DNA from 4 places in the Psychrobacillus sp. FSL W7-1493 genome. Region 1 is predicted to be linked to each of the others. Evidence: riboswitches for the same ligand, from Rfam matches in the RefSeq annotation. Region 1 holds a riboswitch; each other region holds the start of a gene.

Region 1 (7,609 bases):
GAGTTCTGCTGCGATAATACCGCCTACCCAGCCTACCCCTACTAAAACTATATCTGTTTTTGGTAATTTAGTTGCCAAAGTTGTTCACCCTTTCTATTGGTGTATATTAGTGTTGATGCTGAGAGTTTAAGCTCATAGGATCTATTTTCACGAATTCATCTTTTTCTAACACATTAGTATAACTTGATTGATGTCCAGGGAAATTCTTCATTTTCCAACCAGCCATATCTTTGTTACCGCCGTACATAGGGTCAGCATATACTCCTTCAATTGTTACTTTTCTAAGTAAAGAGAAGAAAAAGGATGCACTAACAGCTCCATTTAATTTAACTTTATCAGCTTCAAAATCTTTTAAGATTTCGATTTGTTGTTCTTCTGTTAAAGTAGCGAATTTAGGTTTATCATCGGATTTCTTTGCAGCCTCTGCATTTAAAGCTGTAATTCCAAGGTTAAACACTTGCTGACGATTCAAATGTGTTTGGTACCCTTGTTGTGGAACTGCTTCTCCTGGAAAGAAAGGACCGGTCATATATTCTTTTGAGTTCAGACCAAAGCTTCCTGCGAGTTGGTGATCGATATAATATGCAACAAGTAATTCTTTCGCACCGGGTCCTACCTCAGTTTTAGGGAAAATTTGCTCTGCTGCAGCTTCTATCGTATCAAATTGTGCTTTGTCAAAATACATCAGTGCTTGGTTGAAGTTAACACTAGTAGTTGCTGAATGAACCCCAGTCTCGTTAGTTTTAGACGTTGAGTCTTTCCCTAGTAAAGAACCGAGTGCTCCACCTAATACAACTCCACCAACTGTTAATCCAGAGTTTTTGATAAAAGTACGTCTAGATGAACGTTTATCTAAGTATGTAGTCTTGTTTTCCTGTTCTGACATAATATGACCTCCAATGTAAATTAGTTGAAAATAGGTTAAATATTTATTTAGGTAAACAATTAGTTGAAAAAATCCTCATTAATGAAAAACTGAATGCCAGTTATAAACTAATGAGAATAAGATTGTATAAACCAATAAAAATGAGATAAAGTATATATATTTTTTTCCAGTCCAGCAAAGAACAATAATAGATAATCCGATACTTGAACCTATTAACGCGAACCAAGGAAACTCATTATTATAGTAAAAGAGGCCAAGAGCTAAATCTGCTACTATAAATAAAGCAAAAATTACTTGATTCAACAGTTTTAATTCTTCTAAGTTATATTGCGTCACTTTTATTCTCCTTTAACATAGTTCACACAACTATGAAAATGTAATTTTTATACAAAACAAAACAACCGTTTTACAGTCTACTCCTTTTATTTCTTCAATACTAGATATTTATTTCGAATAATAAAATATAATTTTATTCTGAAAAAACATTAAATTTTTATAATTATTGCAGATTAATAGCAAAAACCCTTGTATTATCGGTATAAAGTAATTATATTTCTTGGTTAAATAAACGATAAAATTATATTTATATAATAAAATCCCTGCAAAAGGAAATCCTACTTTTATAACGAGGAGAATTTTCCAGCTCACACCATTTGATCATTTTTAATACTAAATTATTTACAAATTTAAACGTAGGAGTATAATGTGTTATTGATACAAAACAACCAATTTTATATATGATTAACTACTCTTGAAAAAAACACATGAGAATATATCGAAACAGTATAGGAGAGATTATAATGCCAAATATCGGAATACCAGGTTTAATCATTATATTAATTATTGCTTTAATCGTGTTCGGTCCGAAAAAATTACCTCAATTGGGTAGAGCAGTTGGAGAGACGTTAAAAGAATTTAAAAGCTCAACTAAAGATATAGTAGACGATGTTGCAGAAGAATTTAGAATAGAAGACAAAGAAACAGCAACTAAAAAAAATATCTAATACAAAAAGCCGCCTAATTCTAATAGGCGGCTTTTTGTATGTGTTAATATACGTCGCTAGATCAGTCTATAAGAATCTATACAAAAGCTTGTTGCTCATTATTTCTTTAAATAACGAAGAAATAAAAGGTCCTCTTGGTGTTTGTCTGATGGGAGAAAATGTTGAAGTCGACAGTATGATGGATTATTAGATAGGGGTCAGTCATGTAGGTGATGCACCTTGAAAAGCTGGAGACATTATAAATACCAGCATCAAAATAGGCGACCTTTGAGGCCATGGAGCAATGCCCGATGCTATGTGGAAAGCTTGGAAACAAATTTACTCCAAACGGTTTTCCTCTAGCTCCTACAAACAGGCATGAACATCAGAGATGGAAGTGTATACAGATGTTGACCCATCTGATCCAAACTGTTATTCGGAAATATGGATTCCTATCATATAAAAAAGTTGAACTAGTTCAGTTTACTAAACAATTGTATTTGATATTGTGCTACGAAAGGGTTACTAGCCTTTGCCACATTTTATACATATGCACTGTCATATCTTACTTCTACAACAATCATTTCCTCTTCTGAGTAAGCCTTAAGTAATTCCCTTGCTATATATGATGGTGCTCCTAATGATACTATGGTTTCTTGTTCAGATTGTCCCTCTTTTAACAAATCACAAAAATAATTTTGGAAATCTCGAACTATGGCTTGGCGTTCCTTTGTATTCAACATATAAAGCTCTTTTTCTAACGTCTCAATATAAATATTCGCTGTCATGTTTCTCTCTCCCTCAGTACTATTCATTAAATAGTACTATACCATAACACTATTGTTCATTGCAAGGTACCTTGTTTTAAATAAAAAGTTGGTCCTGCTTCTTGTCAGGACCAACCTTTAACTTTATTTGAACAACTCTGGATATACGGTTTTAGCCACCAACTCTACTGCCTCTCCAATTCTTGGTCCGGGACGTGACATAATGTCTTGATCTAATTGGAATACAGCATTACTTTGAACTGCCTCTAGCTGGCCCCAACCTGGACGAGCTTTAATCTCACCAATTGGATCTTCTACATAATTTACAGTAGTCAAGATGATTGGTGGATTTCTTTTGATGACATCTTCCTCAGATAATTTAATCCATCCCTCTTGGTCTGCAAAAATATTGTTAACAGAAGCGTTATTTAAAACCTCTTGTTGAAATGTATCTTTACCTGTTGTAAATATTTCAGGTGACGGGCTTATTTCAAAATAGACTTCTTTCTTTTCATTTACAACAGCTACTTTGTCTTGAACACCTTTAATAGTGTCACGAATAGAATTAACAAGATCAGTTCCTTTCTCCTCTATCCCCATTACTGAGGCAAGTTGTGCAACATCTCCATAAACGTCTTCAAATGACAGTGCCGATTGAATGACGAATACATTTAGTCCCGCATTCTCCAACACTTTAAGCTCTTCCTCAGAACCTGTCGTATAAGCAATCACGACATCAGGGTTGATCTCCAAAATACGCTCTGCATTAAAGCTCATAGAATCGGAAATCCGTTCAATATCTTGTGCTTCTACTGGGTAGTTATCATAGTCTGTTACACCTACAATTTTTTCGCCAACACCAAGAGCGAATAAGATTTCAGTGTTACTCGGTTGCAGAGAAACAATTGTTTCTGGAACCTCTTCAAATATAATTTCTTTACCCCTATCATCCGTTACGGAATATTCCTTTATTTCTTCCGAGACAGTTTCTTTATCTGCCTGACACCCTACAAGAAATACAGATATTAATAATACCGCTAACCAATTCCTTAACTGTTTGTTCATTTGTTATTCCTCCACTTTTTTCTTTTTTTGTATTGGATATGATTTACTAACAAATTGAATTTCATCTACCCCGTGCTGTTTATTTACATAGACCGCCATGACAAACAACACATTTGCCAGTAGCTGTGTATAGTCGAATAATATCTCTGGCACTTCTCTTTCTAATGAAACCTTATGTAATGCCCTAACAGATTTCTTCGCTTCACTCCGACAGACATGTAATTCACAGGCTGCGGTAGAACCTTGTGGCAGTACAAATAGATTTACTCTACCTTCCACTTCACTTACGTAAAAATCATACATATCACTAAGAATATTTAAATCTTGTTCGCTAATTGCCAACTTACCTCTAACAGAACCATTTAAGTGATATGCCATAGGTGCCAGGTACATTAAGTCTTCGTAAACTCTTGGTATATCCTTTGTTAAAGATGCAGCAAGTCCTATCCGAGTGGTCAATGAATCCGTTTGGATTTCAAAATCTACAGTAGAAGGTTTCTCTCTCATAAATGGATAACAAATATAACGTAAATCCTTTTTCATCTCCTAGCCTCCTTTCCAATGTATTTGTGAAATTTCAGCAATAAAATACTCGACTTCTTACAGCACAAAAAAACGCCACCCCTAAAAGGGCGGCGCAATACCTATTTATCGTTAGAAATTCAATCTCAAAATAGAAACGTGCCGTACAATCCCTTAACTTCCGAAGAGTATTTATACGTTCAAGAAAAGGCTGGTCTCCTGGCTCATGCATCATTTTACTCTAAGAACCTTCCCATCGACTTCTAGCCGACAGTGGTATTTTTCTTATTTCATTAGCATTTACAGTTGCGGATACAGCTTCGGTTTTTCACCGAATTCCCAATTAAGCTGACAAGTCAGCACCTTTTCCCTGCAAAATTATTCACTTATCGTAAGTGTACCATAGCCTCTCATTCGAATGATAGAAGCTTGTCCGTCTATTTTCTTTCCTTACTATCAATCTTTAATCATTTTGATTTCTCTTATATTTATGCTACTGTTTTTATATGAAAAAATTTATCCCACTTTTACTTTTAATTCTCTTTGTATTTATTGCTTCTGGACAGACGTCCGAGCAGCAGTCTTTAGAGACTGTGCTTAAAAACTGGCTTCCGAATAAGCCATTGGAGTCCTTTTTATCTTTATTTCATATTCCATATTGGGGATTTAATGTCTCTGTCGAGGAACGTGGCTACTATGCATTTGTTGAATTCTTAATAAGAAAAGGCACACACTTCTTTTATTTTGGTTTGATTAGCGTAGCCATTCATATTGCTTTGTCTAAAAGATTAAAATACCGAAAACTGGTGGCAATATTCATTACCTTTCTTCTTGGAGCTGCTGATGAATTCCATCAATCCTTTACGAGTGGACGATCCGCTCTTTTTCAAGATGTCCTACTAGATACAAGTGGTGCAATTTTTGCCATGCTAGTATTAACATTAGTACAACGTATAAAGCACAGAAAAAACGCTACCCCCTAAAGGGAAGCGTTTTCTATCTAACTATTTACGTCTTTTTATTAGCAAGAAAGCAATTCCTAGCGTAACTACGGAGAATACTGTAAGTATTTGGTTTATCGGAAGGATAGGTTTAAATTTCACATTCTCAGCGGTGATTTCATATACTCCTATCGGTTTTACCGAAAAGGCACCACCTGCTCCTTCTCCTTGGCCACTTGAATTTTGCTCATCCGTAATCTCAGTTCCACCTCCGCCACCTCCACCCACAAAATAGTTAACCTTGGCAACGGGTAAAACTTTTTTATTATCCAACACAATTGGCTCTCCATATATTAGAGAAACGTCTTTTTCTCGAGAGAACTTTTCGAATATCGCACGTACGGGAGTTTGAAGCCACGGTAGCTTTACATCGCTTTTTAACTTTTCTTCCATAATGTCATCTCCTTTATTTTAGGATAAGTGTCATGTGATGTTCCTCGTAGTAAACATCTTCAACTTTTAAAGCCATTTCTTCTATTCCAAATACTTTAAAACCTAACTGAAGATATAAATTTTTGGCAGACTTATTGTCGGCAACAACTGTTAGATTAATCTTTTCTATCTCATAAGTTTCTCTTGCTTGTTTAATGGCCTGCTCCATCAAAGATCTCCCTATTCCTTTTCTTCTTCCTAGCGGGCTAACATACATCGCAAAAATATTTGCTCTATGCTTCATTTTTAAAGTACTTTCTTGTAAGAGGGTGACCATACCTATTAATCTTGTTCCTTCATATGCCCCAAAGGTATAATTTCCGTCTACCTTGAAATTAGCTCTTACTCTCTTAATGGGGTTTTCTCTTTGAATAGCCTCTTCATAGCTAGTTCCGAATGCTTCGGGACTATTTTGCAGTGCCTCAAGCCTAAGCTCCCAATAAGCCCTGGCATCATCAGATGTTAACCTTCTAATTTCCATGTTCTATGCCTCCTGAGAAAAATAGCGTGCATTACAAATTTCATGTGCGTACAATATTAAATCTCTACAAGCCTCTGCACGTGATTTTTCTGTTTCAAATAACGACGCAGACTGCTCTAAAGAGCGAATTCTCATTCCTTCTTTTAGTAAGGGATGCCAAACATTTGGCAGCATACTTAATCCTTTTCCCAGTGCTTCTTTTTTTGAAATAATCTGCTCATATTCGAGTGAATAAAGAATTCTGCAAATAGTAGCTGTAACAGCCTCCACCACTTCATCAGGCACTGAATCTGGTATTTCTTTTGCTTTCTCATACCAATAATGATTTATATTGTATTTTAACGTTTCCAAGACGTCTTCCCATTCAGTAGGGATATTTAGCTCCTGAATGGCTGTCCCCTGCAATACAATTCCATGCTCCTTTAACACCCACCAAGTTACATGATTAATGTCCCAATGACCTACCTCAACTAAACCTTCTGAACAATATGGATACGGCTGAAGAAGATTATTGGTTTTACCAAGGTCCTTTGTTTGAATATACATACCATCCATCCGAGAACCTAATTCTTCTTTAGACAATTGAAAATGAATGTCCTTTATTATTTCTATTTCTTTCTCATTCATCTCTCTTTTTAATAAAACAATAAAGTCAATATCACTCTTCTTCTCATCAAAAGCTCCTAAAGCAATGGAGCCATACAGATAAACTCCTTCTATTAAAGTCTTAGGTAGATTTGTGTTTAATTGCGGTAAATATAATTGCAGTAAGTTATGCGCAGACTGAGATATTAAATAACCCAAAGTTCTTCTCCCCTTCTAAATATGTTCAAAATATGTCCCAGGTTCCGAAATTTCGACAAAACATGACAAGTAACACTATTACTAAAAACTAGTCTAAGGTACATTAGCGCTAACAAATAATTTTTTTTAGGAGATTATCATACTGTGAATAAAAATGTTGCTTGGATTACTGACACTGCTGCTTTATTGGAACAATCATTTATTGAAAAACATAATATACATGTCTTACCGCTAAATATTGTTTTTGAAGAAGGTGCCTTCAAGGAAACAATTGATATGACACATGATGAATTCTATGACAAATTAAGAACCGCAAAAGTCCATCCTAAAACCTCTCAGCCCCCAATTGGCGAGATGGTGCAACTATATGAAGATTTAAAAGCACAGGGATATGACTGTGCAGTAGCAGTTCATACGTCTAGTGAGCTATCAGGAACTTATAACAGCTCACAAACTGCTTCTGAACTAGCCAACTTTAAAGTGTATTCGATTGATTCTAAAATAGGTTCTTATCCGATGGTCAAAATGCTAGAGGTTGGAAAAAGCATGGTAGAAGAAGGACATGATGTAGAAGAAGTTGTAGCCCATATTGAAAATATGACAAATAACTCCGAGTTATCCTTTATTCCTTCTAGCTTGACTCAGCTTCATAAAAGCGGTCGTGTGTC
Region 2 (7,609 bases), 260 kb from region 1:
GCACCTACACTATCAAATGCAGCTACGGTCGTAAGGGAGACTAGTGTCATAAAGGAATAATGCATTCCCATGATAGGTAATCCAATAGAAATAGCGAACAATGGATCAAAGGTAGAGAGTTTAATTTCTTTATAAAACAATACTAAAAAAGCTATGTTTAGTAATAGAACAAACAGTAGCATCCAAACTGCTTTAGGCATTTCAAATCCTAATATACTCCATGTATCCCACGGTACGAACGCTATTTCCCCCATCAGCACATGCTCTACGTCTAAATGAACATTGCTTGCAAATAAGGTGATTAATAATACACCTAAGGCAAAAAGAGAGGTAAATACTACCCCTATAGCCGCATCCTCTTGCAAACCGCCTGATTGAAGCACCTGTACTAGAAAGGTGGTAAGCAATCCTGCAATAGCCGCTCCTATAAGCATCCAAACTCCATTTAATGATTGAGTGACCATAAAGGCGACCACAATTCCAAACAGAACTGTATGACTAATGGCGTCCGCAATCATTGCTGTTTTCCGTAGGATTAGAAAGACTCCGGTAAGACCACAGGTTATGCCAACAAGTGACCCAGTTAAAAGAACCCAAAACTCATTCATGGTTAGTCACCTCTCTTGCCACACGCTGTTGTTTAAATATACGTTTTTTCCGAAGCTTAGAAAGTAGCCCTCTTGTTGGTGCGAAAAAATAAGATATTAAAAACAATGAAGCAGCTGCCAAAACAATTATTGGGCCAGTGGATAAACCAGTGCGCAGAGAGCTAATCATGGTGCCAAGTGCTCCAGATAAAGCCCCAAAAAAGGCACTCGTGACCAAAATTACACCAAGGTGGCTAGACCAAAATCTAGCTGCAGCAGCAGGAATGATTAACATGGCGGCCATTAAAATAACTCCTACTGCCTGAATACCTGTGACTATAGTTAATACGGTCAAGGCAGTTAACAAGATACGTAGACGTTCTATTGGTAATCCAATACCCTTTGCAAAGACAGGATCAAAAATCATTAATTTCCATTCCTTAAAGAATAATAAACACATAGCAATGATTAATAGGGCGCTACCGGATAACCAGATTAAATCACTTTTAGCCATTGTAGCTGCCTTTCCAAATATAAAGTCATTTAAACCACTTTGGTTCCCGGTCCCGCTTTGGTTAACTATTGTTATTAATACAATTCCGATTCCAAAAAAGACGGATAATATTAAACCAATGGCTGCATCGGCCTTTAGCTTGGAATGATTCACAATCCATTGAATCATATATACAGAAAGGGTAGCGGTTATAGCGGCTCCTATCATGAGGATGGGTAAATCTTTTTTCTCAAATATTAAATAGGCTAGCGCAATGCCAGGAAGTGCAGCATGTGCTGCTGCATCTCCTACTAAGCTTTGCTTTTGAAGAAAGGCAAACGTTCCATTTAAACCAGCAGCTATCCCTAATAGAATAGCCCCAGCGAGAACCCAAAGTAAATTACCCGACAACATTACTGGTCACCTCTTTCATATGGCATTTTTTCCTGAAGTTGCTTGATCCATGAAAAAAAGCTTTCCACCGTATGCTTCTTGTAAATTAGCTGGAGTAAATGTAATGTCAGTAGGCCCGGCAGCAATAATTGTTTGGTTTAATAACACAATCCAATCAAAGTAATCAGCAGCTGTTTGCAAGTCATGGTGAACCACGAACACGGATTTACCTTGAGATTTTAACTCCTTCAAAATGGAAATAATCGTTCTCTCCGTGGCCGCGTCCACTCCCACAAATGGTTCATCCATGAAGTAAACCTCGGCTTCCTGTGCGAGAGCTCTAGCTAAAAAGACGCGTTGCTGTTGCCCTCCGGAAAGCTGGCCGATTGATTGTTCCGCATAGGCTTCCATTCCTACATTTTTTAAGCAATTCAGAGCAATTTGCTTATCTCTTAAAGAAGGTCTTCGAATTATTCCAATATGTCCATACCGCCCCATCAACACTACATCCAGTGCATTTGTTGGAAAGTCCCAATCTACAGCATTACGCTGAGGAACATATCCGACTACATGATCCTTGGGGTTCAGTGGTCGCTCTAAAATGGATATAGAGCCGGTTTTATTAGGTAGTTGATTTAGTACAGCTTTAATCAATGTCGATTTGCCAGCTCCGTTTGGTCCGATGATACCAGTTATTTGGCCATTGGGGATATTTAGGTTGATATTGCTTAATACAACCTTCTCCTCGTAAGCAACAGATAAATCCCTTACCTGTAATGCGTTCATTTCTTTGCCTCCTATTTAAGTGAATCTACAATTGTATTGACATTATGCGTATACATTCCTATATAAGTGCCATCCTCTGTGCCTTCTGCACCCATCGCATCCGAATATAGCTCCCCACCAATTTTTATCGTATGCCCTTTTTCCTTTGCACCCTCAATCACGGCATTCATCGCTTTATCTGAGACACTGGATTCTATAAATACTGCTTTGATATTTTGCTCTACTAAAAAATTTACAATGTTCTGTATATCCTTTAATCCGTATTCTGCTTCCGTACTGAGACCTTGTAATCCCCGTACTTCCAGTCCATTGCTTTTACCAAAATATTTAAAGGCATCATGAGCGGTAACAAGCACTCGTTGCTCTTCAGGTATTTCACTAATCCGTTTCTTCGTCCATTCATCTAATTGATCTAGTTCATCAAAGAACTTTGTTTCATTTTCTAAGAATTGATCTTTGTTAGAGGAAAATTCCTCGACGAGTGCTTTTGTTATTTCATGGGTAGCTATTTTCCAAACCTCAATATCGAACCAAATATGTGGATCAAATAATTCTGGATGAGCTTCGTCATTTAATATTCTATCCTTTGGAACAGCTTCTCCAATTGCCACTACTGATTTCTCCTTTTGCATTTTCTCAAAAATATCACTCATCTTCCCCTCAAGTTCTAGGCCATTATAAAAGATGATATCTGCATCTTCTAATACTTGTAGGTCCCCTTGTGTTGCCTTGTAAAGATGTGGATCTACACCTGGCCCCATTAAGGATTTAACCACCACATAATCGCCGGCAATCTTTTTAACCGCATCTCCAATTTGACCCGTAGTTGTGACTACTAGGGGCTTATCGTCATTAGCCTTCCCGGAATTATTGTCACTACAGCCAACCAATAAAAAACTCGCAATCAAAAAAACAAAGAACTTTTTCACTTAGCACACTCCTTTTCCTTTGTTATAAATTATTTCCTTAAGGAAACTTTTAGAATAAAAAAATATAATTTTCTTTCGTGATAATAAATTTCCTTAAGGAAAGATTTGTTCAATAGGTTAACATTTCGATTTTGAATTGTCAAACTAATTTATGTAAAATTGAAAAAAATGTGACTACATAATTTATGGGCACTATTCTCAAATTAAATAATATCGGTTACTGATTTTTTACAGTTCTTAAGAAAACGATTTTTTCGTATGACTTTTAGACAAGTGCTATACTGTAGAAACAATGATAGTGGGGAGGTAATGATATGCAATATTCAAAATCTAAAATGGAAGAGCTTGTGAAGTTTAGTCCAGACTTAGCAAAAAGATTGAAGGAAGTAATGAAGGAGCATGACTTAGAAAAAAGTTTTGCTTTGAAAGCTTTGTACCATTCAGAAGTAAAAGACGGCGGGAAATATCAAAGGGATTACCAGGATCTTTAAACTTGAGAAAAAGGAGGCTGGGTCAAACCTCTCCTCCAAATAAAAAGCCTCGAAAATTTTTACGAACTAGTAAAGTTTTTGGGCTCATATTCCATGATTTACAGTTGTTTTCCGTTACGGCAGAATCATTTCGGGGGAATGACTTCCATCTCCTCGTTGTTGTCTCCTCCTCTACAAACAACTAGAATAGAGAAATTCCTTAGAAGGAAGTATCTAGCAAAAAAATAGTAAAACGTGAAATCAAATAGACGATTTCACGTTTTTTATTTATTGATTAGTTATGTACCAAGCACTCTTTATGGAATCCTTTTAACACATGTAGCTGTCAAAAGGATGAATACTCCTAAGACTTACTCTTCTTTTTGTCCAGAAATCTCATTTTTCATTTGATGGTGTGCATCCATTAAATGACGATGCATAATTTTTTTTTCCTCTATGCTCGAGGTTGAATTAAGCTCAATGTCTTTTTTCAATTCCTCAAAGGTAGACTGTAGTGATATTGATGTATTTGTAACATGGTTTGTCATTAATACTTGTCTAAAGTATGCAATATAAATATCTTTTTTCATTTACAAATTCCTCTCTTTTGTACGTAAAAAAGCATCCTCTTTTTTATAAAAGAAGATGCTAGTTAGTATAATTTTTTGATCAGTACGATTAGAAACTTAATAAAATCCACTATGAAAACAGGACCGTAGTAGCCCCTGTAATTTTATTATGTTTTTCGTACGACAGTAAAATCAAGCAATTGCTTGTTCATAGCTGACTTAACACCCTCCTATCCGCGTAGGTTTTCGGTGTGTACTTGAAATAGGCAGGTCTCCTGGCTCATGTTCATAGCTCTTCTTTCCTTCCCGTTGTTACACAGTGGTTTATAAAGAATCGCTCCCATTTACAGTTGCGGGACAGCGTCGGTCTTTCACCGAACTTCCCTTTTAAGTTCTTTTGCTGACAAAAGAACACCTAAATCTACACATTATTTAATTGTTCTTTCAATATAACATAAAATCTATTCAATGTAGCAAATTTGGATAAGCGACAGGTTGCACCTCTTTTTATAATCATTGGAGAGGTGAGGTAAATGTTTTTGAATAGAACAAGGGATTCCTATCAGCTGTATATTTTTATTTGCTTTGTATCGCAATTATTTTTTACGTATATATTTACAGTCAGCTTGTTGTATCACGTGAGCGTAGTTAAGCTGGATCCGTTGCAACTTGTTTTGGTGGGAACGGTACTAGAGTTATCTGTATTTCTATTTGAAATTCCAACAGGAGTGGTATCCGACTTGAAGAGCCGAAAGCTGTCCATTATTATTGGGTATTTTTTAATAGGAATAGGTTTTTTATTAGAGGGATTGTTTCCCTACTTTTCGATAGTTTTATTGGCCCAAGTGGCGTGGGGGATAGGTTATACCTTTACAAGTGGATCTCAGCAAGCTTGGATTGCAGATGAAATAGGAGAAGAAAAAGCTTCTATGGCATATCTGAGGGGAGCCAAGGCTGGGAATTTGGGTCAACTAGTAGCCATACCGTTAAGTATTTTAACCGGTTATTACATGATTAATCTACCTATTATTATTGGAGGCCTTTGTATGATAGGCTTGGCTACTATTCTTATAGTCTTTATGAAAGAGGAGCATTTTAAACCAATTGAAAGAACGGATAGAATCACTACATTTGAGGCTATGAAACAGAATGTAAGTAAGATTATTCTTTTTTCCAAAACTAGCTTTATCCTACGTATGCTCTTTCTAATTGCACTAATTATAGGTTTTTATAGTGAAGGCTTTGATCGTCTATGGCTTGCTCACGTGCTTGATACAACGTTCATAAGCAGTTTGCGAAATGAACAGCTAGTGCTATTGACGGGCGGCTTTCAACTAGTAGTTGTTCTAGTGTCGTTTATAGTACTCCACTTTTTAAACAAAAGCACAATCTATCAGGAATTACATCGGATATACATTGCTCTTTTTATAGGGAGCATCAGCCTGGTGATTGCATTAATAGGCTTTGCGGTTTCCAGGTACTTCATCGGCTTGTTTATATGCTATGTTTTCATTCAAGTGAGTCGAAAAGTTATGTACCCATTGGAGGATATTTGGTTAAATAAACTCATTAAGGACTCCTCGACTCGTGCAACGTTCTTTTCTGTAAAGGGGCAAGTCGATGCAATAGGGCAAATAAGTGGAGGACCGTTTATTGGCTATATTGCCACAAGCTTTACTATTAGGACGGCTATTATAGTAAGTGCAATAATTTTAAGCCCAGTCCTGTTCTTATATCGTTTTCTTTTAAGAAAAGCTAAGGGCTAGTGCTTCAAATCCTGCCGAACCTTATAGTTTCTCTTTAATCGGCAGGTAAATTTCCATATAGATTTTGTCATACTCCCAATCATGGCAGTGTTCATCATAGTATTCAAAATCGTAACTACCTTCATCTACTTCATACTGAGAGTTCGGGAGCCAGTCCTCTAAAATATACTGCCAAGTTCCTTTTATAGAGGAAACAAAGTGCTCTTCTAGTACCAAAGGGGTTTTAAATACTGCATATGTTGCCGCTTTAACCTGTAACTTAATGATTCCCTCCGGTATGGTTGTTCCCTCGTCATAATTTACGGCAAAAAGATAGGTGAAATGATTTTCTAGCTCTGGTCCGCTAAGGTTAAAGCAATACTCTCCGTGTATTTTAGGCGACAGAAGATCATATAAAGTGGCTTCAATAGATTCTTCAGAAGGTATTCTTTGATCCCAAAAAGCAGGAGCATCTCTTGTATAAGTTATATTCTTTAACCGTGTTTCAAATGTCTTTCCTGCAACCATAAAAGGTGGGAGAGATATAATCTTAGGTTGAAGAACTATTCCGCCAGTTTTCTTTTGTAGAAGACTTTCTAAACACAACTTTTGTGGAAATGATATGGGACAATGCATCCTATACAAGCTTGGGGGACTACCAAAACAGCGCTTAAACGATTTTGTAAATCCAGCGTGTGTTTCAAAACCATATTCTACTGCTATATCAATAATTCTTTTTCCCTGAAGGAGATCTACCAAAGCAAATTGTAACTTCCTTTTTTGTACATAATCCATGGGGGTATAACCAGTTGCTTGATGAAAAATACGAGAAAAATGAAAGGGAGAGTAACCGATTAGCTGTGCTAGGTTATCAGTTTTCATATCTTCTTTAATGTGATTGTCGATATGATCGATTACCTTTTGTAACAATAATAGTTGAGTCATATAAATACTCCTTGTAGATTAAATTTTCAAAAAATATAATATACTTTAGTCTATAATAAAAGAAATAGAATGACTAGAGGAGGCTGGATAGTGGAGGAGCTTAGAAGCAAGGTTCAAAAGTTGATTGCACCTTCCAAGGGGACTTGGGGAATTGTATTAGAGGATTTGAATACAGGTGAAAAGTGGGAGCACAATGAACAAGAGCTGTTTTACGCAGCGAGTGTTATTAAAGTGCCGATCATGGCTGCTGTTTTTCAGGCGTTGGAACGTAAGCAGTTGTCACTGAGTGATTTAATTAGCCTAAAAAAGGAGGAGTATGTAGGAGGGTCCGGTGTTCTCCAGCATTTAACTCCAGGTACTTCTCTGCCACTATCGGATATCATTCTTCTGATGATCATTCAAAGCGATAATACGGCTACTAATCTATTAATAGATTTAGTTGGAGTAGAAAACATTCAACAGACCATGAAAGATGCTGGTATGGTATATAGTACATTTTATAACAAGCTTATGTTGAGTAAACCCAATCCACTTGGTTCTAATCGCATTGCTGCAAAAGATGTTGGCATCTTGCTGACTAAAATGGCTCAAGGAGAACTGGTTAGTACTGAAGCAAGTAAACTAATGATCGATATTATGAAAAAACAACAAGTTCGAGATTGTTTGCCGGAAAAGCTTCCTTCTCCGTATTC
Region 3 (7,609 bases), on a different contig from region 1:
AACCTCATGCGGATCAAACAAATGCCATTCTTCTCTTGCATCAACCCTCTCCATGAATAAATCCGGCAAGCATATACCTGTGAAAATATCATGCGCTCGAAGGCGATCATCTCCATTGTTTAGGCGTAAGTCTAAAAAAGTAAAAATATCCTTATGCCAAGCATCCAAGTAAACAGCTACTGCTCCTTGTCGTTGGCCAAGCTGATCGACGCTGACTGCCGTATTATTTAACTGTTTAATCCAAGGTAGAACTCCACTAGATGCTCCCACGAATCCTCGTATAGAAGAGCCACGGCTACGCACCTTCCCCATATATACACCGATACCCCCTCCAAATTTAGATAGAGTAGCTACGTCTGTATTACTGTCGTAAATACCTTGCAGACTATCATCTACAGTGTCTATAAAGCAGCTAGAGAGCTGTCCATGCGGCTTCCCAGCATTAGATAAAGTTGGAGTTGCAACCGTCATATATAAATTGCTCATCGCCCAATAAGCTTCTTTTATTTTTTCAAGACGGTTTACTTTTTCGTCCTTCATAAGTGTCATAGCTATAACAAGCCAGCGTTCTTGTGGCAACTCTACAATATTCTTATTAAAATCCTTCGCTACATAGCGATCTAAAAGGGTTTTTAAGGCTATATAGGTAAATAGGAAATCTCTTTTTGCGACAAGGAGATTTCCTAGCTGCTCTAACTCCTCATTCGAATAACTTTCCATAATAGAGGGATTATATATTCCCTTTTTAGCAAGGATCCGTACGTTCTCTGCAAATTTTGTATAGACGGCATCTGCGGTTGTGTTTCTGCGTTCGGCTTGCTGTGAATAGACTTCTGCTAAATATATTCTTGAGGCTACAAATGTCCAAAATGGCTCCTGTTCATCTAAAAAGCTTAGTGCATCTAGAGACATAGCTTTAGACCAAGCAGCAATTGTGCCTTCCGGGTGTTTTTGTAACCACTTGTGATGCGACTTAACTAAGGGCGCTATCTTTTCTTCTCCAAATTCTACTATTAACTGCTGTAATACCTGCTGTTTTTCTGTATTCGTAATAATTGCCAATTCAAATTCCTCCCTATTTTTTATATACAAAAAAAGCGATGCCTCCAGCCTCTTCGGCTGAGTCATCGCTCATGATTTTAAAGTAGGAAACAACAAGACATATCGTTCGTTTTAAGATAGAGTCTCTCGCCCCCACCTCTCAACCCCCGAAGAAAGTGTTGCTTCACCGATAAAAAGGCAGGTCTACTGGCTCGTGTTTCTCCCTTCTGCTGGCCTTCCCACGAAATATCGCAGTGGCATATTCAACAGTCGTCTACACTTACAGTTGCGGGGACAGCTTCGGTCTTTCACCGAATTCCCTTTTAAACCATAACGGTACCTTTTCATCGTATAAATACTATATATTGTGTTTTGATTACTTATATACCCTAACATATTGTGTTTAAACTTGTACATAGGTAAAAAGACTATGAGTTAGGTCTTACATCTTATTTTCAGAATAACTCTGTCACAAAATTGCGAATCCAATATTTTCTGTATATTATAATTATAGCGACCTATAAAAATGGTAAAATATCTTAATTTTAGGAGAGTGTTAAATATGATTGCAAGCAATTCCGCGAGGTCGACCTCTAAGGACTTATTACCCCAAGGACCAGTTGGTATTGGTGGCTGGCTGATACTTCCACTTATCGGACTTATTACCTCACCGTTTGTTATTATTGCCTATCTCATGATAGATGTTTTCCCTTTTATGACGGCTGAAGGTTGGGAGAGTATAACTAGTAGGAGTGGAGAGTATTACCACCCTTTATTTGGCCCAATTGTAATAATAGATCTCATCATTTACCTTGCTCAAAATTCTTTAGTTATCGTATTACTCATTCTTTTCTTTAAAAACAAAACCATTTTCCCTAGAGTAATGATCACCTATCTTACCACAATACTAATATTAGATATTCTCATAGGCTATATAAATTTGCAAATCGTAGAGAGTGTGTTTGAACCCGATCCTTTAACGTCCCAGCACTATATGTTTAATGTAATACGGGCTATGGTAAGTACCTCGATTTGGATTACTTATTTTAGTAAATCCAAGAGAGTAAAGAATACATTTGTAAAGTAAACATACGATAGGAGGTAGTTCTCAATGACTGTTACTAATGTATCTATACAACCACATAATGGACCCTCAGGAATTAATGGTTGGCTAATTCTGCCCTTGATCGGTTTGCTATTTGCACCATTTCACTATTTACTTAGATTTTTCAGCCACGTAATAACCTACCTTACGAATAACATTTGGGTGACGATGATTGAATTAGATGTATCTAAAGGACAGCAAATCTTCATAAGTGTAACCATAGTAGTCTACTCCCTTATTTTACTTTTAACAGCAGTCATCTCAACCATCCTTATTTTTCACTTTTTCAAGAAAAAAAGGACATTACCAAAGAATATGATTCTTTATTATATTGCCACAGCTGCGTGTAAAATTGTTCTCGGCTTTGCATTGTTTACATATCAAATCTATTATATGGAGTGAATCATGAGGAACGGTTTGAATTTGCTGCTGTCTCTATGATGTCCTTTATTTTTACATTTATATGGGCGAATTATTTCAATGAATCTCAAAGAGTTCATAATACATTTGTTCATTAACAAACAATCCAGCCCATAACTACAGTAAAGTCCTCATTACTAAATAAAATTAGTAATGAGGATTTAGTGTAAAACTATTTTCCTTCGATATAAGTTAATGTTTTTCCAGTAAATCCAAATAATATAGTCAAAATCGGGCTAATTAAGCAGAAAAATGCGAATGGTAAGTACTCGAGTGTTGTCACAGCTAATACATTCGTTATGAAAATCCCACATACACTCCATGGTACTAGCGGGTTTACAACCGTACCAGCATCTTCCATTACGCGTGCTAAGTTTTTATTGGCCAAACCAACTTTTTTAAATTGTGCTTGGAATGCTTCTCCAGTCAATAAAATCGACAAGTACTGCTCTCCGATAAGTGTATTAACCCCAATTGCAGTAAATGCAGTTGCTGCAACAACAGAACTCACCTTCCTTAGCGAGCTTTCCACTTTCATCAGCAAGCTTTGCACGATCCCCAGTGTAAACAAAAGTCCACCCATACTTAGGGCAAGTAGAACAAGCCCAATCGTAAACATCATGCTATTAATGCCTCCCCTAGAAAGTAAGGAGTCAATTGCTTCCATACCCGTGCTAGATGTAAAACCGTAAAATAGTATATTCAATACTTCCCCAAAACTAAAAGATTGATGGAAATAGGAAATAAGTATAGCAACAACTGATGTGAAAGCCAGAGATAATATAGCAGGCACTTTCTTAATGGAAAGTATAACGAGTAAAACAAGAGGGATCAGTGTATACCAATGAATCATCCCTGTTTGGAGTAGTCCAGCTTGAAATCCATTTACTTGCTCGAGCTGTTGAAATTCTTTGTTTGGCGATAAAATTACATATCCAATTAGCGAAATAATGAATGCTGGTATCGTTGTCCATCCCATATTTCGAATATGTTCAAATAAATCTACCTGAACGATAGCAGATGCGAGATTTGTAGTATCTGATAGTGGAGACATTTTATCTCCGAAAAAAGCTCCTGAAACAATTGCACCAGCTGTAATAGCCAAAGAAATATCCATAGCGCTAGCCATTCCAATAAAAGCAACACCGATTGTAGCTACTGTTGTTAGGGAGCTTCCTATCGATAAACCAACGATACAAGTAACTAGAAATACAATAGCATAAAAAAAGTGGGGCGTAATAAATTGAAAGCCTAAGTGAATAAGTGTTGGAATCGTCCCGCTCATCATTAAGCTACTAACTAATATACCAATAAAGAAAAAGATGAAAATTGCGCCAAGACCTGCTTTGGCACCATCTGCTAGTCCTTCTTCTAGTTTTTTGTAAGGTACTTTCTTCATAAGACCATAAGTTATGAGTAATAGAATTGCCAGTAAGATAGGCATATGAGGAACTGAATCAAATTTTATGATACAAAGTGCCATTATTGCGATAATCATAGTACTAAGTAGTGCCGCCTCCGAAAATGAGGGGGAGATCGTGGAACGAATACGAAACATTGTATATCCTCCTAATAATAGTTTTTAGGAATGAAAAAAAACCTTCCAATCCCTATAGCTAGGGACGAAGGAAATCTCCGCGGTACCACTCTATTTGTCGAACATGGTGTATGTTCAACCACTTCATTAAAATTGAGTTTACTTAATTGTTGTAATTCATCTATCATGTTTACCTGAACTTTCACCAACCGTTCAGTCTCTTTTTGCTGGGTACATGCAGATTACTAGGACAATCACTCATACATATTCCACTTTCGCGATTCAACGCTTTCAATCGCTAAAGTTAATAGAATTTTATCATGTTTTACCGTACTGTCAAGATGTATTATGTTAAATGCATTATTAACGGGTATGTTTAATGAAAAAGACAGAAAACCATTAATTTTAACGTAGCCAAAAACAAAAGGATGACCCCTGTGAAAGAAGTCATCTCTTAATCATAAAAAAATATAATAAATGCTAGTACTGTCACTAAAACAATACGATAAACCTTAAACAGGATTTAATTAATTTGCAATTTCTGTTTAGCAATTATAAGTTCGCTCTAATTTATTGGTATTGGAGCCGTAATCCAAAACCTTAACTTCTTGTTATGCGAGCACTTTTTCTACCTTTATCTTCTGCTTTTTCGCTTTTAAATCTCCTCTCCAGGATAGATTTGTTCCCATTCTAATAATCATCTCTAAAGGACCTCGTTTAAATCTTTTTAGATAAAAATAGCTGCTTATGCACTGAAATACAAAAAGTATAAGAACAAGAAAAATACTGTTTAGCATTCCCAATGTTCCAAACTGACCCAAGCCGTATCCATAGAAGACAAAGGTACATACTATGCTTTGTGAAATGTAATTAGTTAAGGAAAGCTTCCCTGCACTCTCTAAACCAAGGAATACTTTACTAGCAGAAAACTTTCTAAATAGAAGAGCAAAAGTACCAATGTAAGCTATAGAAAGAAATTGTGCTCCTAAATGCAGAAAAATGTCTGTCCAATTGGAATCATCCCCAAGTATAGCTAATGATTTTAGCAATAGTCCTATCGGCAATAGTGCCATACTAAGCTTATACCACTTCTCCTCCTGTTCCATTTGTTGAAATAACCCACCTTTTGCAGCTGCCATTCCGAACAAAAACATTGGAGAGGTCAAAAGCGGTGCAAATAACAGCATAAACAGTATTAAGAAGGCCGTTTCCAACTCATCGTCCGTAAACAAGGGGCTCTCATTATTTCGATGATCCTTTATTTCTTCGTAAGAACCGCTTTTGTAGATATCATATGTTTTTTCTATGTAGTCAGAAATTCTTTTCTCTTCCTCTATTGATTGCTCTACTACACCATAACCGGCTGCCCCAGTCAGAATGAATAAAACCACTCCCCAGATGATTAACGTTTTCTTTTTTCTATTAAGAAAGAGTAATAGGAAGATACCCATCATCCCGTAAAAGGCCAAAATATCTCCTTCCCACAAGTAAGTCGAATGTAATAGACCTAATGAAAAAAGCAGTAAAAAACGTCTCCACAGGTGTCTTTTTACTTTTCCATTTTTATTTTTGATGGATTCTGCTAGTTTAATTAGCGAATATCCAAATAAAAAAGTAAAAATGGGCATAAAACTTCCTTCTACAACAATTTTTAGAAAAGAATATAATCCTTTATCTGTATCCGACAAAGAAAAATAACTAATTTCATCTTTTCCCCAAATACCGTAATGAAAGATTAAAAGATTGGCCAATAATATACCAAACAAGCTTAATCCTCTTAAGGCATCTATAAAGCTTATCCTATTTGTGTTCAACTAAAAAACCCCCTAAAATTTTCACCTTCTTAATTAGTATAAAATGGTAAGCTTATAATATATTGAAACCGACCTTAAAGAAACCTTAAATATTTATAGGAGTGAGTTAATTATGGAAGATACTAATATATTGATAGTGGAAGACGAGCTTGCCATCGCTGAAATGGTAGAAATCATTTTAAGAAGAGAAGATTTTCGTCATATTGATATTTGTGAAACTTATCAGAAGGCCAGTAGTTATATTTCCACTAGTCTTTATGATTTATATATACTCGACATAATGCTTCCCGATGGAGTAGGACTTGATTTAGCTAAACAAATTCGCTTAAAATCCAATGCTCCTATATTTTTTCTAACAGCAAAAGAAAGCGATGCTGATAAAATAAGAGGATTTATGAATGGAGCTGATGATTACATAACCAAACCTTTTAATCCATTGGAGTTAGCGGCCCGAGTTAAAGCACATATGAAACGCTATACTTCTGCATTTAAACCTTCTGATGAAAAGGTATATAAATTCGGCAATTTTATGTTGAATAAAAGTAGCGCAGAGCTAACTGTAAACGGAGAAAAAAGTATTGTTACGGGTAAACTATTTCATTTACTGCTTCTTTTTTGTGAAAATGCCGGACAGATTTTATCTAAGGAGCAAATTTTTCTTTCTATCTGGGGAGAAGACAGCTATATAGATGACAACACAATAATGGTACATATACGGAGACTCCGAGAGAAAATTGAACAAAACCCTAGTAATCCTCAACAGTTGGTAACTATTAGAGGGATTGGCTATAAGCTCGTTAATGAGGAGAAATAAGGTATGAGACTTTCGAGTAAACTATCATTACGATTTTTAATTTATTTTGTTGTATTCTATGCCGTATTATTTTTAGTGACATTTGGGATGTTCGCTTATATCATTTACGATTTACTTTCAAAGGAAGCTATCTCAGATATTCGTGCATTGGATACCTTTGAAATAGAAAGTGACATTCAGAAACAAACAGATGGTAGCTATATATTTTCGGAGGACTTAGTAAAAATGGCCAAACAAAACTCCGGCCATGTATACCTTGTAGACGAAGTAGGGAAAATTCTTGTAGCTACTGACCAAGAAAAACTGTCTTCACACTCTATTGAATGGACTGCCATACAGAAACAAGATCATGTTGTTTGGGAGTTACCAGATCAGCTTTTCATGATTTTCATAGAAAACCATATGGTAGAGTCGTTACTTGATAGGCTTTATATAAATAATGAAATTCAAATGAATGACGAGCTAGAAAAGGAGTTTTCAGCTGTAGATGCAGCAGTAGAAATATACAATTCCAATGGTACAAGAGAAGAAATCATTTATGGAGATACACATAAAGCATTAAGTAGCATGGAAATAGTTACGAATAGTCAGGACTACTTTGAAAGAAAAGAAGTTACAGCTTTCAAAATGATGGGAAATGGAAAAGTCCTAGTAGTACGAATGCCTAATATGAATTATCATCCCTTTGAGCCGGCCTTAGTAGATACGATGAAAAAGCTAGTGTTCTCCATTTTAGCATTTCATCTCTTTCTGTTCATCTTTACTATTCTTTTTTCTATCTGGCTTGGATATCGATTTGGTCGTCCTTTGCTCTACTTCTTGCATAGAATTGAAAAATTAAGCGTAAAAGACTACGAATCACCACATGACAAAAAATT
Region 4 (7,609 bases), 3.0 Mb from region 1:
GGACAACGATTACATTAGGGAAATCATTTAAATAAGGAATGAAGGATTCCTTTTCATCTATAAAATCTAAGAAAGCCTCATCCAACACTAAATCACAATTATGCCTTTTTGCATGCTCCGCTATCTGCAGAATTTCCTCTAACGGAATCAGGTAGCCAGTTGGATTGTTCGGCCTACAAATATATATAACATCTGCCTTTTCTACCTCGCCGAATACCTCGTTCATCTGAAGCTTACCTATAGCTATTATCTCTGTAACGATTGCCTTATATGGTTTGAGCGTGGCCTCATATTCCGAGAAGGTAGGGTGAATAACCACGGCTTTTTTTTGCTGATAGCGTATAGCTAAGCTTGCAAAGATCTCTGCCGCACCATTTCCAATCAGTATTTGTTCAGAGCTTACCTCGTGATACATTACAGCTGCGCTTACGAATGGCTCTCCATAGGGATCTGGGTATTTCGTTATTAAATTTGCATAGGATTCCCACTGTTCCCTCACAAAATCTGGAGGACCTAGTGGATTCACATTTTCGCTAAAATCAATGACCATCTCAGGTATTGGAATGTTTAGACGCTGATATAACTGATGAGCATTTGCTCCGTGGCTAGGTAACGACAAGTATTAAACCTCCTATCCCCGTCATTCCAAACCAGAAAAGAAAGACGGCTGTGTGTAAATGTGAAATCGCTCCTAATATATGTCTTGCACTTAAAGGAACCTTACGAATTCCCATCAATGCACGATTTGAAACGACTCCTTTATATGTATTTCTTCCGCCTAACTGTATGCCTAATTGATAGGCAGTGGCTGCTTCTAAAAAGCCACTATTGGGACTCGGATGCTTCTTAGCATCCATCCACCAGCCCTTCATTCTCTCCTTCAAGGGAATGTCAGCTTCCTTTCTTCCTCCAAGCATAATGGCCAACCCAGTTAATCGGCTCGGGATATAATTTGCAACATCATCTAGCTTTGCCGCTGTATAACCAAACTCCTCGTACTGTACATTTTTATAGCCTACCATGGAATCTAAAGTATTGATTGCTTTATATGCCCACAGACCAGGAGCCCCAAATAGGAAGGCAAAAAATAGTGGTGCAGTAACTCCATCACTTATATTCTCAGAGACGGTTTCTACTACCCCTCTAGTTATTTCCTCCTCGTCCAAATACTCCGTGTCTCTTCCTACAATCCATGAAAGCTTTACCCTTGCATTAGGTAAATCCCCCTCTATCAAAGGTTTGTATACATCCATTGCAGCGTTCTTTAAGCTTTTTTGCGCGAGGCCAGAGGCAATAAGTATACTTTCTAGCGCAATTCCTAAAACAATATGAATGGAATAAGCAACGGTTACAAGCACTAGAGCAATGCTAAATGATATGCCTACTATAACTAGGACTAGGATCAGCCCTTTAAGCTTCCTCTTACTACCTTTGTTTAATTGCTTGGTTAGCCTTGAAATAAGCGTGCCGATCCAGCGGACTGGATGAGGCCAATTAGGAGGGTCTCCTATTAATCGGTCAAGCATAAGACCAATTGCTATTGCTATCATGTGAGATGCCATCTTACACCCAGCCCTTTGCCTTTTTGTATACCTGAATAGCCTCCACTGTACATTCAAATACACCTTGACCAATCTTTTTACCGATTTCTGTTATTGGACCTGCGTATTTGATATAAGAGCCTTTTTGTGTTGCAGCTATTAGTACACTATCTGTCGAGGTGCCAGTTGCAAGCGTACCAGTCCTAGGATCCATTACTTGTTCGTGAGCCATCGCTTTCGTTTTAGCCTCCGTTGCAGTGATAACAGATTGAATAAATGCCTCCTCTGCTAGCTCTCCATTAATAACAATCCATGTATTGATCGTACCTACAGAAGGAAACATTTCAACCTCATGCGCTCTAGAGACATCCACTGCATTTCCAACCCCCGCAGTTACCATTACGACTAGATTACCAAGAGGTGTTTTGTACTCTTTAATGATAGCGTCCGTAGTTTTGACCGCTGTCATCATACCTACCGTATCTGCCTCTGATAACCCTTCAGCAGCAAGGTATTCTATCATTTCCTCCTGAACATTATCACAATGGTAGCTCGCATCCACTCTTCGATTGACAAAATTTCTATACCAGCCACTTCCTGCATTAATGACTGCAGATGACCACGTCTTTAATTGATTTTCTGCTCGGAAAAGAACATAATCATCCGTTACTTGAAAATTGGACGCTGTGATTTGTTTATCGTCTTGTTTTTCATTTACATCTGGCAAAATGGTTATTTGTGGTTTAGGGCGTTCCGGATGAGGATTAGTACTAACTCTGGCTTCATAAACCGTTTCCACTAAACTCTTTTTTACTACCTCATGCGGTTCTCCAATTACTTTAATGCTCCCTTGGTCCATCAATAGAAGCCTGTCACAGTAAAGCGATGCAAGGTTAATATCATGAAAAATGCTTATAACCGTAATACCATTCTCAATTGCTTGTGTCTTAATCGTATCTAGAAGTTGTTTTTGATGAGCAATATCCAAGTGATTGGTCGGCTCGTCTAACAGCAATATTGGAGCTTGCTGAGCTAAAGCCTGCGCTACAAAAACTCGCTGCTGTTCTCCTCCTGATAGTAACTCTAGTAAATGCTTTTCATATTGATCGATAGCAGTCAGCCTCATTGCCTCCTGTGTCGCCATTTCATCCTCTGGCGACCATGTAGAAAACCAGCCGGATTGATGAGGATATCGTCCTAGTGAAACTGTATCAAAAACAGTATGTGAAAAAGCCTGATTGTGCAGTTGCGGCAAAACTGCCAGCCTTTTTGCCAGCTCCTTTGAGGAATAGGATTTCAGTGGCTTACCTTCAATTAGTACTTCTCCCGATGAAGGTGTAAGTATGCCACTCATCAATTTTAAAAGAGTGGATTTCCCACTACCATTTGGACCTAATATCCCTAGCATTTCTCCTTTAGATACCTGAAAGGAGACGTCATGCACTATAAGCTTTTGATTGTAGCCACCAGAAAGCTTTTTTATCTCTAGCATGTTAAGCAGCTCCTTTTTTACGTTGTCGGAAGAAGATAAATGCAAAAACTGGTGCACCTATAAAGGCTGTGATAACTCCAATAGGAAGCTCTGTTGGAGATATAATCGTACGTGATACGAGATCACAAATAATTAATAACGATGCTCCGTTTATGAAGCTTAACGGAAGGACGTGTCGGTTATCGGAGCCAAATAACAGCCTCGTCATATGAGGCACTACGAGTCCGACAAATCCAATGGTTCCCGATACAGCTACAGCCGTCCCAGTAAGCATAGACCCACCTATTAGTATCATCATTTTACGTTTCTTTACTTCCACACCTAAATGCTGTGCTCGTTCTTCTCCAAACAGCATTGCATTTAGCTCCCTACGGTTTAACCATAATAAAAGTGAACCAATTATTATAAAAGGTAATGCCATTTGAACATAGCTCCAGCCACGCATAGAGACGCTTCCAAGGAGCCAACCAATTATTTGCCTTAGCTCTTCCCCTGTTAATGCAATCATTAAGGAAATAACAGAGCCGAGAAACGAGCTAAAGATAATACCTGTTAAAATAATCGTTTCCATTTTCATCGCTCGATCAACAAGCTTCGCGAAGGTGATTACGGTGAGCATCGTTGCAAGAGCTCCTAACATACTGAAAACAGGCAAGGTGAACATTCCTAAAAAAGGTACCGATATTCCAAAAAAGAGTGTAGCCACTGCACCAACCGATGCTCCGGACGACACTCCCAATGTATAAGGATCAGCTAGCGGATTTTTAAGCAGACTTTGAAAAGCTGCTCCCGCTATTGCCAGGGATGCTCCGACTAATCCTGCGAGTATAACTCGCGGCATGCGAATCTTCCAGACGATATTTGTTGCAATCGCATCTGTACCCGTATCCCATAAAGTACTGATCGGTACCTTTACAGATCCGACCGACACACCTAGCCAAATGGCTACGATTAACGTAGCCAGTGACAAGATATAACCGATCATTGATTTACTCACTAAATGCCTCCGGATAAATAGCCTTAGCCACTTCCTCTAGGCCTTCTACTAAACGTGGACCTGGACGACTCGTTGCATCCTCATCCACTTGTACCACCTCATCATTTTGAATGGCAGTCACTGTGTCAAAACCATCACGCCGTTTCACCTTTTCTACAATTCCTTCTACGTAGTCATAGGTGATTAACATAACATCTGGGTTACGGCTTACTATTTCCTCTGGGTTAACTTGAAACCAGCCATCTTGATCGGCCATAATATTTTCTGCATTGACCATCGTTAAAATTTCTTGCATAAATGTCCCATTACCAGGAGTATAAATTTCTGGTACATCGGAAGTTTCTACGAATACTGTTTTCTTTGTCTCTACTTTTGCAACTTTTTCTTGAATTTCATCAACCTTTGCCTTCATATCCTCTATAACGGCTTGTGCTTCCTCATATTTCCCCGTTGCTCGGCCAATTTGTTCAATAGTTTTATAGGTTAAGTTAAAATCCTTTGCATCCTGTACCACAAATACCTTTACACCAGCATCTCGAAGCTGCTGTAATCCTGACTCTGCCATTGAAACAATGGATTCATGAGCGAATACGATATCCGGACTTAAAGAGATTATTTTTTCAATGTTATACTCCATGCCACCAATTTTTTCTTTTTCTAAGGCTTCCTTAGGGTAGCTCTCATAATCATTCACACCGATAATTTCTTCATCTAGCCCTAAAGCAAATAGAATTTCGGTATTGCTTGGAATCATAGATATAATTGATGTTGGGGCTTCCTCTAGCGTAATCTCTTGTCCTACTGCATCAGTGAGAGTCAGCGGAAATGCTGTTTCCGAGCTACCAACCTCTACACTATCTTCTTTTTCTAACGGAAGTGTTTCGGAATCATTGCACCCAGCCAATACAAACAGTGCTATCCCAATTAATAACCAAAACTTTTTCATCCTTCATTCCTCCTAATTTTAAACAATAAAAAATCCCCCATCCTAGGATGAGAGATAGATAGGTATAAATCTGCCAAAAATACCGAAAGCGGACCTACACCAGACCTATCCGCGTAGGTAATGGGTGTGCACATAAAGGCAGGTTTTCTGGCTTATGATGCACATGCATCACTTACAGTGGCGGGACCGCGCTGGACTCTAACCAGCTTCCCTTTTAACTCTAGTATCCAATAACTAGAGCACCTTTACGCAAATGTTATTCTATTGTTTCTTGCATTTATTATACCTTATATTTAGATGTTGTCGAGATGATGTCGGGATTTGAGAAAGGCATCCGTTTCATAATTTCAAAAATACGAACAATTAATAAAGAATATTCAAGTTTATATACTTTTATATGTGGAAAGTAGAATTGATTTTCGCTCATATCTCGGACGATCTTTCGAGGGGGGGAGCGATAAGTCATCACCTGTCGCTTACGCGCAAGGTTGTGATGTCTGAGCTGTCTCACTCATCCCTACTTGTGCCACCGCCTGCCGCTACAATCAATTTTAGAAAAGGTTCGTGTTTAACTATTTTGAGAAATGAATCTTCTCCAGCTCAAGCGAGGTAAAAAAACAGTAGTAATTGATTAAAGGTGATTTCAGTGAAATTTTTACATTCATATTATCGAAATCATTTCACGTTTCACTTTCTGACCTTCTATAAAGCTAGGGGAGTAGCATTTTTGTAGCTTAAGTAAAAAATGTCCATCTCCTATTAGAAAATATTCGAGAGATACTCACCCCTAATGCTATTAATAAAAATCACAGTACACAATCCACTCTTGTTTGTCTTGATTATAGAAAAAATAGAAGCTACCACTGTCTACTATGTTGAATTGCGCTTTCGCATCAGAGCTTATCTGAAAGACAAAGGGATATTCGTCACCATAGGAGACTCCGCTCTGGGTAAAGGAAGGATATCCTCCAACCTTATGCATAGGATAGATATCTTCCACGATATCATCGTAATATTCGATCGCATCCTCTAATTCAATGCGTAAAATCTCGTCTACAATTTCTGGTGGTATATCATCAGAGTCCCAGGCGGGAGCATCATTCTCAACTAGTTTCGGTTTTAATGGAAAAGGTTTCGTCCTTGCAGATTGATCGTTTATTTTATGTAATTCGTTGAGGCTTGTATAGCAATTAATCATAAAAAAAGACGCTAAATTATCATTGTTTAAATGATCATATACATTAAAGTCCATATAAATAGTGATTAATTGAATGTTTTTTAATTCCTCCGGTACGTAAGGGAGATTGCTTAAAAAGATTGTACTTAAAGGCTCATACTGGGAAGATATATTTTCTTCTTTTCCCCACATGACCTTTCCAATCCAGCTCTCACCTAATTCTTCTGTTGGTTGATGTCCACCCGTATCAAAAATGGTAGCTTGCTTAAATAGTACTTCTTTTAATTGAGCAATGTTCATATAAATCCCTTCCTAAGCTAAGTAAGACTCCCAATCGTAATCTTCTATTTTATAGAAGACACCGTGGTCATTTCTTTCATATGCACATAGAGGTGGCTCATCAATAAAAGATAGAACAGAGTCATCTATATTTAAAATTACACCTATGGATATATACTGAAAATTATCAGAATTACTTAAAAATCTATCATCTTCGTAACCACTTAAAACAGACCAACCAGAATCTTGAGCATCTTTTGGATCATCTTTTAACATAAAATTAAATTCATTTCTCTCTAAAACATCGTTGCTTACAATTATTTTCGTATCAAAATAATAATCCCATTTAGAAGCATTTGGATCGTTATACTCAGTGTCACATATATGTACTGCACGAAATGAAATTTCTTGTCCAATTTTTAATTCACTTATATTGATTGGGTCGTTTGAAAGAACTCCCTTAAAGTTTTCCATATCCCTATGGGTAATTTTCACCCACATCCTTTCACCTGCATACCCGTCTGCTCTAGTCTCGAATTCGAAAATTAATTTGACCATATCTCCTATTCTTAAAATATCAATTACTTCCTGGCTAGGAATATAAAAAGTATAGGGCGCTTCTTTATTTCTTTTATAAACACTCTCTAAGTACCATGACATTATATTTTCTCCTTGAACTGTTTTAACATAATTTTTACGAGTCTTTCAACACTTTAATTTTTTTTGCAACTATCTTTCCTTCCTTTTCCTCAGTCCATATTTTCAGCTCTTGTCCTTCTTTTAAGCTCCGCATGCTATTTATTTCCCCTGTTATTTTGGTGAAATTAGAGATATGAACTTTAGGAGTAAAATGCTCGTATTCAGGGTTAACTTCCAGAGGATATAAGGTAAAGTTATTATCCGTTATATCCCCTACTTTGCCATGGTAATCAGCTCTATTTAAAAGAAAAAAAGTAAGGAAAGCAATACTGATTATAGTCATTCCAATAATTAAGCCTCTACTTTTCATTTGTTACGTTCCATTCGTGTCATTGCTTCTTGTAAAAGTCTTTGTAGAACAGATGCAAAGGCTGCAATTACAAGGGAAGCAAAAATCATGCCTAGTCCGATGCCTATGATTCCAGGCGCATCATCCTTATCTGCCATAAGAAAGAATATTGGCATACCTAAAACGTAT

The links. A riboswitch is a leader RNA that binds a small molecule or an ion and turns the genes downstream of it on or off. The one in region 1 is predicted to bind cobalamin.
Region 2: linked by a shared signal. The riboswitch ahead of MKX96_RS00590 (hypothetical protein) and the one ahead of MKX96_RS01935 (hypothetical protein) in region 1 are both predicted to bind cobalamin.
Region 3: linked by a shared signal. The riboswitch ahead of MKX96_RS18465 (ribonucleoside-diphosphate reductase subunit alpha) and the one ahead of MKX96_RS01935 (hypothetical protein) in region 1 are both predicted to bind cobalamin.
Region 4: linked by a shared signal. The riboswitch ahead of MKX96_RS16640 (ABC transporter substrate-binding protein) and the one ahead of MKX96_RS01935 (hypothetical protein) in region 1 are both predicted to bind cobalamin.

Annotation. Positions count from the first base shown of each region.
Region 1 covers NZ_JBBOSB010000001.1:375,591-383,199, reverse strand. The annotation lists gene MKX96_RS01965 (GMC family oxidoreductase) at 1-78, opposite strand, end outside; gene MKX96_RS01960 (gluconate 2-dehydrogenase subunit 3 family protein) at 107-886, opposite strand; gene MKX96_RS01955 (hypothetical protein) at 965-1,222, opposite strand; gene tatA (twin-arginine translocase TatA/TatE family subunit) at 1,684-1,890, shown strand; gene MKX96_RS01945 (DUF1700 domain-containing protein) at 2,412-2,657, opposite strand; gene MKX96_RS01940 (ABC transporter substrate-binding protein) at 2,781-3,701, opposite strand; gene MKX96_RS01935 (hypothetical protein) at 3,705-4,244, opposite strand; cobalamin riboswitch at 4,416-4,605, opposite strand; gene MKX96_RS01930 (VanZ family protein) at 4,730-5,206, shown strand; gene MKX96_RS01925 (GerW family sporulation protein) at 5,228-5,617, opposite strand; gene MKX96_RS01920 (GNAT family N-acetyltransferase) at 5,631-6,137, opposite strand; gene MKX96_RS01915 (nucleotidyltransferase domain-containing protein) at 6,141-6,941, opposite strand; gene MKX96_RS01910 (DegV family protein) at 7,086-7,609, shown strand, end outside.
Region 2 covers NZ_JBBOSB010000001.1:115,106-122,714, forward strand. The annotation lists gene MKX96_RS00565 (metal ABC transporter permease) at 1-608, opposite strand, end outside; gene MKX96_RS00570 (metal ABC transporter permease) at 601-1,494, opposite strand; gene MKX96_RS00575 (metal ABC transporter ATP-binding protein) at 1,510-2,259, opposite strand; gene MKX96_RS00580 (metal ABC transporter solute-binding protein, Zn/Mn family) at 2,271-3,188, opposite strand; gene MKX96_RS00585 (hypothetical protein) at 3,503-3,679, shown strand; gene MKX96_RS00590 (hypothetical protein) at 4,030-4,248, opposite strand; cobalamin riboswitch at 4,476-4,661, opposite strand; gene MKX96_RS00595 (MFS transporter) at 4,761-5,993, shown strand; gene MKX96_RS00600 (AraC family transcriptional regulator) at 6,015-6,917, opposite strand; gene MKX96_RS00605 (serine hydrolase) at 7,008-7,609, shown strand, end outside.
Region 3 covers NZ_JBBOSB010000002.1:184,234-191,842, reverse strand. The annotation lists gene MKX96_RS18465 (ribonucleoside-diphosphate reductase subunit alpha) at 1-1,056, opposite strand, end outside; cobalamin riboswitch at 1,222-1,400, opposite strand; gene MKX96_RS18460 (DUF2569 domain-containing protein) at 1,604-2,128, shown strand; gene MKX96_RS18455 (DUF2569 family protein) at 2,153-2,548, shown strand; gene MKX96_RS19610 (hypothetical protein) at 2,584-2,664, shown strand; gene nhaC (Na+/H+ antiporter NhaC) at 2,739-4,124, opposite strand; gene MKX96_RS18445 (DUF418 domain-containing protein) at 4,715-5,917, opposite strand; gene MKX96_RS18440 (response regulator transcription factor) at 6,030-6,731, shown strand; gene MKX96_RS18435 (sensor histidine kinase) at 6,735-7,609, shown strand, end outside.
Region 4 covers NZ_JBBOSB010000001.1:3,356,690-3,364,298, forward strand. The annotation lists gene MKX96_RS16620 (pyridoxal phosphate-dependent aminotransferase) at 1-619, opposite strand, end outside; gene cbiB (adenosylcobinamide-phosphate synthase CbiB) at 606-1,562, opposite strand; gene MKX96_RS16630 (adenosylcobinamide amidohydrolase) at 1,564-3,033, opposite strand; gene MKX96_RS16635 (FecCD family ABC transporter permease) at 3,035-4,018, opposite strand; gene MKX96_RS16640 (ABC transporter substrate-binding protein) at 4,023-4,976, opposite strand; cobalamin riboswitch at 5,097-5,238, opposite strand; gene MKX96_RS16645 (DUF1963 domain-containing protein) at 5,773-6,453, opposite strand; gene MKX96_RS16650 (immunity protein Imm33 domain-containing protein) at 6,466-7,092, opposite strand; gene MKX96_RS16655 (hypothetical protein) at 7,127-7,441, opposite strand; gene MKX96_RS16660 (DUF2975 domain-containing protein) at 7,438-7,609, opposite strand, start outside.